2 regions of the Pseudoclavibacter sp. VKM Ac-2867 genome follow, and region 2 is predicted to be linked to the other one. Evidence: predicted binding sites of a transcription regulator. Region 2 holds the regulator's gene; the other holds the start of a gene.
The links. Region 2 encodes HrcA, which represses chaperone genes, less so after heat shock. Its sites were predicted from a motif close to TTNGCACTCGNNNNNNNCGAGTGCNAA; they were not measured.
Positions count from the first base shown of each region.

Region 1: a site for HrcA is predicted at 2,839-2,865, ahead of ITJ67_RS05985 (Hsp20/alpha crystallin family protein). Genes of this name have one in related genera too.

Region 1 covers NZ_JADKSL010000004.1:115,717-120,687, reverse strand. Annotated here, with positions in the region: gene ITJ67_RS06000 (rhodanese-related sulfurtransferase) at 1-145, opposite strand, end outside; gene ITJ67_RS05995 (hypothetical protein) at 326-1,669, shown strand; gene ITJ67_RS05990 (DNA-3-methyladenine glycosylase family protein) at 1,825-2,757, shown strand; gene ITJ67_RS05985 (Hsp20/alpha crystallin family protein) at 2,956-3,369, shown strand; gene ITJ67_RS05980 (xylulokinase) at 3,495-4,934, opposite strand.
Region 2 covers NZ_JADKSL010000003.1:103,274-108,244, reverse strand. Annotated here, with positions in the region: gene ITJ67_RS04865 (PhoH family protein) at 1-486, opposite strand, end outside; gene ITJ67_RS04860 (histidine triad nucleotide-binding protein) at 575-925, opposite strand; gene ITJ67_RS04855 (16S rRNA (uracil(1498)-N(3))-methyltransferase) at 935-1,705, opposite strand; gene dnaJ (molecular chaperone DnaJ) at 1,707-2,792, opposite strand; gene hrcA (heat-inducible transcriptional repressor HrcA) at 2,881-3,912, opposite strand; gene ITJ67_RS20195 (DUF4870 domain-containing protein) at 4,066-4,629, shown strand; gene hemW (radical SAM family heme chaperone HemW) at 4,636-4,971, opposite strand, start outside.

The DNA.
Region 1 (4,971 bases), on a different contig from region 2:
GGGTGCCGTTGATGCCGTCCTTGGAGATCAGGATGCGCCCACGCAGCCCCAGGGACGCCGCGAGGTCGCGCTGCCAGAGGCGGATCGCCTCCGGGTCGGCGAGGGGCGCGAAGGCGTAGTAGAGCACGATCTTGGGGACAGCCATGAGGACGATTTTAGGTGAGGGCGCGTGCTGGCCAGGGGCAGGCATTCCGTCCATCATGCGAAGGGATCTCAAGTGCGGCCAACCGGCCAGCAGGCCCAACGACAGCCCTTGGTCTTGGATCGAAGAGGTATCTCACAGATCATCTGCTGGTCGGTGGAGTCGTGTCGTCAACTCGCGTACTTGTTCAGAAAAACCTTCTCGGTGCCGAAGAATCCGCAAATATTCCCAGTTTGTCTTGTGTGGGCCGGGTTTGCCTCTATTATCACGCAGGTGACTGAATCTCAATTGGAGCCCCCTTTTCCTAGTGAACGCTCCCAATGGCGTGCCTCATTGGTTCAACTCATAGCAGTCAGCCTGATTGCCCTTCTGTTCTACTCTCTACCGTTGGTCGTGCCGTTTCAGGCGGCCTTGTCGTCGACTTCATCCGTCGGTGATTGGGAGGCGCTCGGAACAGTTTTCACGACTATCGGAGCTTCGGTTCTCGATGGGGGTGTCGATGCCTTCAGTGTGGTGGTCACATTGCTCGCCGGTTTGTATGTCCTTGTGGCCGGCGGGCAACTATCCGGCTCGTTGGCGATCCCAAAAGTGCAGCGCATTCTCGCCACGGCGGCGATATCCCTTGTTGGATTCTTGTTTCCGGCGCTTCTTTTCAGTGGTATTGCGGTTTTGAACCAACCGGCCGAGCTCGGAAAGTTCATGCTTGTCGCCCCACTTGGGGCGGTGGTTGTAGTTTTGGCGACGCTCCTAGGCGAGTTCGTTGTCTACACCTCGCAAGAGCAGCTTCGCGCGAATATGGCGGCAGTTGCTAGGTCAGAGTCACTGATCGAAGGAATTGCTGCGAAACGTGAGGTGATGGTCGCCTCGGGAGTCGTTGCTTTGAGTTGGGAGCAGGCTATAGGGCAAGCGAACATATGGAGGCGTCGACTCAGGGTCGTTTTTGCTTCGTCACTCCTCGCAACGCTCGCGACTGCGGTTCTAACTGGCGTTTTGCTTGCTATCCAATATTTGAATTCACAGATCTACTTTCAGTTCTGGCTGAACTCGAATCTCGTGGTTCTTCTGGCGGGATTTATTCTATCCGTGGTAGTTGCAATGCTCTCCGGTGAGTCGGCGCGAGAGCGCTGGGTGAGTGATACGTCATTCTCGAAATACGTTACCCGTGTTGCTGTGGGTGCCGTGCTTTTCTTGATTCTGGCTTTTGGTTTTCTTCTCGGCATGTCGTTGGCTGAAAATCATGGATGGCTAGTCGGTTCGGTGTTCATTGTGACTGCCTGTGGACCGAGCCTTTTCATCTCGATCTCCACCCTGCTGCCAAAATCTCGCATCGGACTCGTCGGGATGCGACAAGCGGAACTTGATCTTGAGTCTCGGGTTAGCTCGGGTCGAGCGAAGATCGCGATACTTGAACGAGACCTCGAAGAGCGAGCGGCTAGTTCAAGCGATTTGCGCGAGAGTTTCCTGAGGCGAGTATTTCGCAGCTTCGGCTATCAGAAAGTGGATTCTAGGTCCAATGAGCGAAGATGAGCAGGGTCTTTGAGCGCTGATAGGTGAGGATCGCTCCCTCGCGAGTTTCGGAGTCGCGTTGATTCGAATTTCTCATAGGTCGCTATCGCACTGGCCGCGAGTCGCGGCGTGTGTCGGGAGGATCGAATGTCCGTGGGTCTGCGTACCCTTGCGGCATGCCAGATCGGGTCATGTCGCTCTATCGGCCGGCGGCGCCGGTCGATGTGCAGCAGACCCTGTCTCCCCTCATGCGGGGCAGGCGAGATCCGACGTGCTGGGTGCATCCCGTGTCGCGCGACGTCTGGCGCACGTCCCACTCGCTGGCGGGAGGCGCGACGACGGTGTTCCGCCAGGCGCGGGAGGGGGTGCGGATCGTGTCGTGGGGTGAAGCTGCTGAGATCGCGGTCGATGAGGCTCCCACGCTGCTGGGCTGCGACGACGACTGGAGCGAGCTCCGCCTCGACGCCCTGCCGGAGCTGGCGGATGTGCGGCGACGGAACGAGGGGATGCGGCTCCCGAAGTCGGGTGCGGTGTTCGAGGCGCTGAGTGCGGCGATCATCGAGCAGAAGATCACGGGCCTCGAGGCGCATCGCGCGTGGGACATCCTGCACCGCGACCACGCCGACGCGGCGCCAGGGCCGGCCGGTCTCGTGCCGCGGCACCTGCGCTTGCCGCTCACGCCGGAGCAGTGGCGGCGCATTCCGAGCTGGGATTGGCACCGGGCCGGCGTCGACTCCTCGCGATCCGGAACGGTCATCCGCTCGGCGACGGTCGCCTCGGCGCTGGAGCGCACGAGCAGCCTGCCGACGGGGTCGGAGGAGCCGCTTCGCCGTCTTCGCTCGATCGTGGGCGTCGGTGTGTGGACGGCCAACGAGACCGTGCAGCGCTCGCATGGCGACCCCGACGCTCCGAGCTTCAGTGATTACCACATCCCCAACATGGTCGGATGGGCGCTCGCGGGCTGCGACGTCGACGACGACGGCATGCGGGAGCTGCTCGAGCCGTGGCGCGGACATCGCGAGCGGGTCGTGCGGCTCATCAAGCTCGCGGGCAACCCGCGCCCGAAGCATGGCCCGCGTATGACCGTGCAAGACCACCGCTCCCACTGAGCTTCGCGCCCCGCGTCGACGCGCGCTGACCTCCTTCGAGGGTGCGTTCGCCCAAGGCTGACGGGGTTTTCAGCGAATTTTCTGGCACTCGAGGGGGTGGAGTGCTAATTTTCTGCTCAAGGAAGTTGACACCGGTCGACTCAAGTTCACCGCACCGTCTCGCGTAGACGAGCGTGCGTACAAGGAAGGGAAAACGACATGGCACGCGTCTTCGATCCGTTCCAGGAGATGGAACGACTTTTCCAGGGAGCACCGAACAGCCCGCGTTCGATGCCCATCGACCTCTACCGCGAGGCCGACCACTACATCCTCACCGCTGACCTGCCCGGCATCGACCCGAGCTCGATCGACGTCGACCTCGACGGCCAGCAGCTGACGATCCGGGCCGAGCGCAGCACGGTCAACGCCGAGGGGGCCAAGTGGCTCGTCCGTGAGCGCAACGGCGGCAGCTACCTCCGCCAGTTCACGCTCGGCCAGGGGCTCGACACCGAGCGCATCGCGGCGAGCTACGAGCATGGCGTGCTGACCGTGACCGTGCCGGTCAGCGAGCGCGCGAAGCCACGCAAGATCGAGGTCGAGAGCGGCACGAAGGTCGAGACCATCCAGGCCTAAGGGGCCCGGTGATCGCAGCTTCGTGAAGCGAACCCAGTAATGCAGAGAGGGGCAGCGCCGACTGGCGCTGCCCCTCTCTGTAACTCCGCGTTTCGGCACGTGCCCGCGACGCGCGCTTTCGCTGGTCAGGCGGCGTGGAGTCCCGTCCCTGCTTCTTCCGCGTCGCGGGCGAGCTTCGCGGCCGCCGCGTATCGGCTGCGGAGCGCCGCGTCAGGGGCAGGCTCGAGGCGAGCGATCGTCTCGACGGGCCAGTCCGGACGTGTCCCGGTCGCCACCCAGGCGGCCTGGCGGGCCGCGCCGTCGGCGACATACTCGCCGGGTGCTGGGATCTCGACGGGCACATCGAAGAGGGTCGGCGCGACGGCGCGCACGCCCTCGCTCAGCGCGGCGCCGCCGATGAGCATGACTCGCTTCGCCTCGACACCGAGCGCACGGTGGGCGTCGAGTGCCTGCGCGAGGCTGCCGAGCATGCCCTCGACTGCGGCCCTAGCGAGGTTCTCGCGGGTGAATGAGCCGCGGGTCATGCCGAGGAGCGATGCGGTCGCATCCGGCAGGTCGGGGGTGCGCTCCCCGTCGAGGTATGGCACGAACGCGAGACCACCGGAACCGACGGGGGCGGATGCGGCCAGCCGACCGAACTCCTCATGGTCGACGCCGAGCACCTCGGCGGTCGTGTCGATGACACGTGCTGCGTTGAGGGTCGCGGACAGGGGAAGGAATGCTCCCGTCGCGTCCGCGAACCCGGCGAGCCCGCCGCGGGGATCGACCACCGGTCGGTCGGCGACGGAGAACACGGTGCCTGAGGTGCCGATGGAGACGACGACGTCGCCCGCGCGCGCGTTGAGGCCGAGCGCCGCGCCGGCGTTGTCGCCGGCGCCCGCGGCGACGAGCGCGCCGGCCGGCGTCTTCCCCGCGACCTCGTCCGGTCCGAGCACACGAGGCAGGATGGCGTCGTGGCCGAGGGCCGCGATGAGCAGCTCGCGGTCGTAGTCGAGCGTGAAGGGCGACCAGTAGCCGGTCCCCGACGCGTCGGAGCGGTCGGTCGTGAGCTTCGTCAGGTCCGGGCCGAGGGGGCTCTCATCTGCGGGGCCGTAGCCGAGGAGACGCCACGTGAGCCAGTCATGGGGGAGGGCCACGGCTGCGACGCGCGCCGCGTTCTCGGGCTCCGCATCCCTCAGCCAGCGCAGCTTCGTGATGGTGAAGGAGGCAACGGGCACGAGTCCTGTGCGCTCGACGAGCGCAGCCTGGCCGAACTCGGCGATGAGGTCACGTGCTGCGCCTGCGCTGCGGGTGTCGTTCCAGAGGAGGGCGTCGCGGACGACGCGGCCTTCGGCGTCGAGGGCGACCATGCCGTGCTGCTGGCCGGCGACGGAGATCGCCGCCACGTCGTCGAGCCCGCCTGCGGCCTCGGTCGCGCCCTGGACGGCCGCCCACCAGTTCGCCGGGTCGATCTCCGTGCCGGGGAGGTGAGCTGCGCGCCCCTGGCGGACGAGCGCACCCGTCGCCGCATCGCGGATGACGAGCTTGCAGCTCTGCGTACTCGAGTCGAAGCCGGCGACGAGCATGGTGGTCTGCTTTCTGTAGGGCGAGTGCTGTGTTGAG
Region 2 (4,971 bases):
TGGTAGGTAGCCGAGGCGCTCGCCAGCTTCGACGGCCGGGCGAGTCAGGATGATCCGCGTGACCTCCTTGCGCTGCAGTGCCTGCACGGCCTTCGCCATCGCGAGGTAGGTCTTGCCCGTTCCGGCGGGGCCGATGCCGAAGACGATCGTGTTGTCGTCGATCGCGTCCACGTACTGCTTCTGGCCGAGCGTCTTCGGACGGATGACCTTGCCACGCGACTGCACGATTGCCTGGCCGAGCACGTCCGTGGGCGTCTCCTCGCCACGGTCGATGAGCCGCTGGGAGCGCTCGACCTGGGCTGGCTCGAGGTCGACGCCGCTGCGCGCCATCGCAGTGATCTCGCGCAGGAGCGCCTCGGCCGCGACGACGTCGTCTCGCTCGCCGCTGAAGGTGATCTCGTTGCCGCGCGCGAGCACGCGCACGCGAGGGTGCTCGCGCTCCACGGATTTGAGCAGCCGGTCGCCGGGCCCGAGGAGCCGGACCATGGCGACGCCTTCGACCGTGGTGGTCTGCTCGACGAAATCTGTCCAGGTACCGGGCTCCCCGGGACCGTGGGACGGTGAACTGTCTTGACTAGGCAAGGGATCCTTCCGAGAGTCCTCCACCGAGGACGTGTGCGTGAACGTGGAAGACGGTCTGGCCTGCTGCCGCCCCCGAGTTGAAGATGAGCCGGAATTCGCTGTCGGTGTGCTGATCGGCGAGTCCCTGGGCCACCGCGATGACCTCGGCGAGCAGCTCCGGGTCGCCAGCCGCGAGCTGGGCGACGTTCGCGTACTCCTGGGTCTTGGGCACCACGAGGAGATGCACGGGCGCCTTCGGGCTGATGTCCTTGAAGGCGATGACCCGCTCGGACTCGAACACGATGTCGGCTGGGATCTCGCGGTTGATAATGCGCGTGAAGATGGACGGCTCTGAACTCGACATGAGACCAGCCTACGACTCGGCACTCGCGCGGGACCGAGAGTCCCACGTACCGCTCAGCGCCAGGATCGCCGCGATCGCGGCGGGAGCCGCGCTCGAGGTTCGGAGAACCCCCGCGCCGAGGTGCACGCGCCTGGCACCGGCCGCCTCGAAGGCCTCGAATTCACTCTGGTCGATGCCGCCCTCTGGCCCGACGACGAGCGTCAGTCCGGAAGCGCCTGCCGGGACCTGCTCGATGAGGGCCTGGCGCAGCGAGGTGTCGCCGAGCGGGTCGAGGACCAGCATCGGCGCGTGACCGGCGAGCGATGCGACCTCACCCGTCGAGTGCAGCGGAGCCACATCCGGGACCCACGCGGCGAGGCTCTGCTTGCTGGCTTCCCTGGCGATGGATGACCACCGCTCGCGGCCCTTCTCGGCCTTCTGGTCCCAGCGGCTCACGCTGCGCTTCGCCTGCCACGGCACGAACGCCGCCGCTCCGAGCTCCGTCGCGACCTGCACGGCGAGGTCGTCTCGGCCGCCCTTCGCCAGCGCCTGGACAACCGTGACGCGCGGAGCCGACTGCGCCACTCGTCTCGCGGCGACGACTGTGACGAGTGCGCGGTCGCGCTCAGTCAGAGCGAGCTCGCCGTCGACGATGAGGCCGCGCCCGTCGCCGAGGTGCACACGTTCGCCCACGCGCATCCGCGCGACCGCCATGTGCTTGGCCTCCGCGCCGCGCACCTCGACGACGTCACCGACGCGCAGCGCCTCGTCGAGATCCTCGACGAGGTAGAGCCACGCCACGTCAGCGACCGAATCGGTCGCGAAGCTTCGAGAACATCCCCTGCTTCTCCCGCGCGAGGCGAGGGGCCTCGTGGCGATGACGGGCAGCGAACTCCTCGATCAGCTTGCGTGACTTGCCGTCGAGCTTCGCCGGAGTCACGACCTGTACGGCGATGTCGAGATCGCCGCGATGCGTCGAGCGGAGCCGCGTGATGCCCCGACCTCGAACGGTCAGCACCTCGCCCGACTGCACGCCCGCGGGGATCTGCAGGTCGACGTCGCCGTCGAGCGCACCGACCGTGGTCGAGGTGCCCAGGATGGCGTCGGCCATCGATACCTCCACGACGCACTGGAGGTCATCGCCGTCTCGCGAGAAGACCTCGTGCGGGCGCACGCGGATCTCGAGGTAGAGGTCACCGTTCGCTCCCCCGGCGGGCCCGGCCTCGCCCCGACCGGGAAGGTGGATGCGCAGCCCGGAGTCCACTCCGGACGGGATGTCGACCGGGATGCTCACGTTCGATCGAACACGCCCCTGGCCGTGGCACGTGTCGCACGGGTGCTCGATGACCGTGCCGTAGCCGCGGCACTGCGCGCACGGCTGGTTCGTGACGACCATGCCGAGGATCGAGCGCACCTGTCGCTGCACGGACCCGGCCCCACCGCATGCCGAGCACGTCGTGGGCGAGGTGCCGGGCGCACAGCAGGTGCCCTGGCAGTTCTCGCAGGCGATCGCCGTCGTGACCTCGAGGTCCCGGTGCGTGCCGAACATGACCTCGTCGAGGTCGAGTTCGACGCGCACGAGGGCGTCCTGGCCGCGTTCCGCACGCGAGCGAGGCCCGCGGGAGCCCTGCTGGCCGAAGAAGGTCTCGAAGATGTCGCCGAAGCCACCGAAGGACTGCCCATCTGGGCCGCCCTGGTCGTACTGCCGGCGCCGCTCGGGGTCGATGAGCGTGTCATAGGCGTGCGTGACGGACTTGAAGCGCTCCGCGGCATCTTCGGACGGGTTGACGTCCGGGTGCAGCTGGCGTGCCAGCTTGCGGTAGGCCTTCTTGATCTCGTCCTGGGACGCCTCACGGCTCACGCCGAGCACGTCGTAGTGGTCTGCCAAGAGTGGCGACTCCTTCTTTGCATCTGTGTGTGTCACGCCTGCGTTGTCAGGCGCCGGGTGCATCCGCCGAGTGATCTGGCGGTGTCGGTCAGTCGTCCGAGTGCTGCTCGTCGAGCACCCGTGACAGGTAACTCGCAACCACTCGAACGGCCTGGATATTCCTCGGGTAGTCCATTCTCGTCGGCCCGACGACGCCGAGACGCGCGTCGCTGCCAGAGCTGCGGTAGCCGCTCGTCAAGATAGCCGTCTCGCCGAGGCCCAGGTCGACATTCTCCTGGCCGATGCTGACCGAGTAGGCCTCGGGGCTGGAGTGGAGCTCGTCGAGCAGCCGCAGGAGGACCACCTGCTCCTCGATGGCCTCGAGGACGGGCAGGATGCTCGACGGGAAGTCGCGTTCGGTCCGAGCGAGGTTCGCGGTGCCCGCCATGACGAGGCGCTCCTGACGGTGCGCCAGGACGAGCTCAAGCAGGTTGGCGACGACGGGAGCGAAGAGCTCCGCGTCTCGCTCCCCCATGATGCCGCTGACATCCCTGAGCTCCGCTGAAGCGCGCGCGACCGTCTTCCCGACGAGGCGGCCGGCCAGCCGATCGCGGAGCACGTGCAGCTGCTCGACGCTCACTTCGGCGCGCAGATGTCCAATGCGCTGCTCGACGCGGCCCGAGTCGGTGATGAGGACGGTGAGGACGCGCATGCTCGACAGCAGGACGAACTCGACATGCTGGATGGCGGCGTTCGCGAGCGAGGGGTACTGCGCGATCGCGACGGAGTTGGTGAGCTGCGCCAGCAGTCGCACCGAACGTCCGAGCACCTCGTCGACGTCTTCGCTGCCCTCGATGAAGGTCTCGATCGCCCGACGCTGCGCTCCGGAGAGCGGCCTGAACTCGGCGAGCCGGTCGACGAACAGTCGGTAGCCCTTGTCAGTCGGGATGCGCCCGGAGGACGTGTGCGGGGCCACGATGAGCTCGGCGTCTTCGAGCTGCGCCATGTCGTTGCGGATGGTCGCCGCGGAGACGCCGAAATCATGACGGTCTGCGATCGACTTGGAGCCCACCGGCTCACGACTCGTGACGTAGTCGGTGACGATGACGCGGAGCACCTGCATGCTTCTGTCTGAAACCACGATGCTCCTCCCTCGACGAGCTGCTGCGAGCCGGACTGGCACTCTGAACCTGAGACTGCCAATCCTACCGCTTTCCGCTCGTGCCACCAGCAGGATGCCAGGCCCTCGCAGGGCGCGCGCAGTAGCGTGAGCGAAACCGACGAGAGGAACCCCGTGTCAGATCAGAACGCACCGACCCCGCCGCCAGGACACCAGGATCTGCCTCAACAGCCGCCGTACGACCAGCCGGGACCCTACGGGCAGCAGCCACCGTACGGGCAGCAGGCTCCCAACGGTCAGCAGGTCCCGTACGGACAGCAGGCTCCCTACGGGCACCCACAGGGCGTGCAGTACCAGCAGTCTGGCCCGCAGAATGAGACAGAACCGCCGCTGACACGAGACGGCGACCGCCTCGTCGGGACCTTCGATCACCTGCTCAACATCGTCGCCCCGGCTGTCGGGCCGCTCATTCTCTGGCTTGTCACACGGCGGAGGGGACCTCTTGCCGACAGCGAGGGCCGCGAGGCGCTCAACTTCGGCATCACAGCTGCGATCGTGTACGTCGGCATCGGCGTCATCTCGCTGCTGTCGCTGATCGGCGGTCCGCTGGCGCTGATCGTTCCGCTCCTCTACCCGCTGCTCTGGGTTGCCGTCGTCGTCTACGCCATTCTCGGCGCGGTCCAGGCGAACAAGGGACTCCCCTACCGGTACCCGGTCACCTTCCGGTTCGTGAGCTGAGCCGGCTCAGGCGGCGATTCGGCGGACGATCGCGTCTGCCATGAGCCGCCCGCGGAGCGTCGGGACGAGCCGGCCCTTCAACGCGGCCCTCCCGTCGACGAGCGACTCGGCGATGAGCTCGGCGACGACACTGGAGTCATCCAGCTCGGAGATCGCGAGGCCCTCCCGCAGACGTGAGCCGAGCATGATCCGCTCGAAGCGCTTCGTCTCCTCGTCAAGCACTTCTCGCCCCATGGCCGGCGTGATGCCCTCGGCCAGCCTCGATGCGTAGGCGCTCGGATGCTTGGCGTTCCACCAGCGCACGCCGCCCACGTGGCTGTGCGCGCCGGGGCCGAAGCCCCA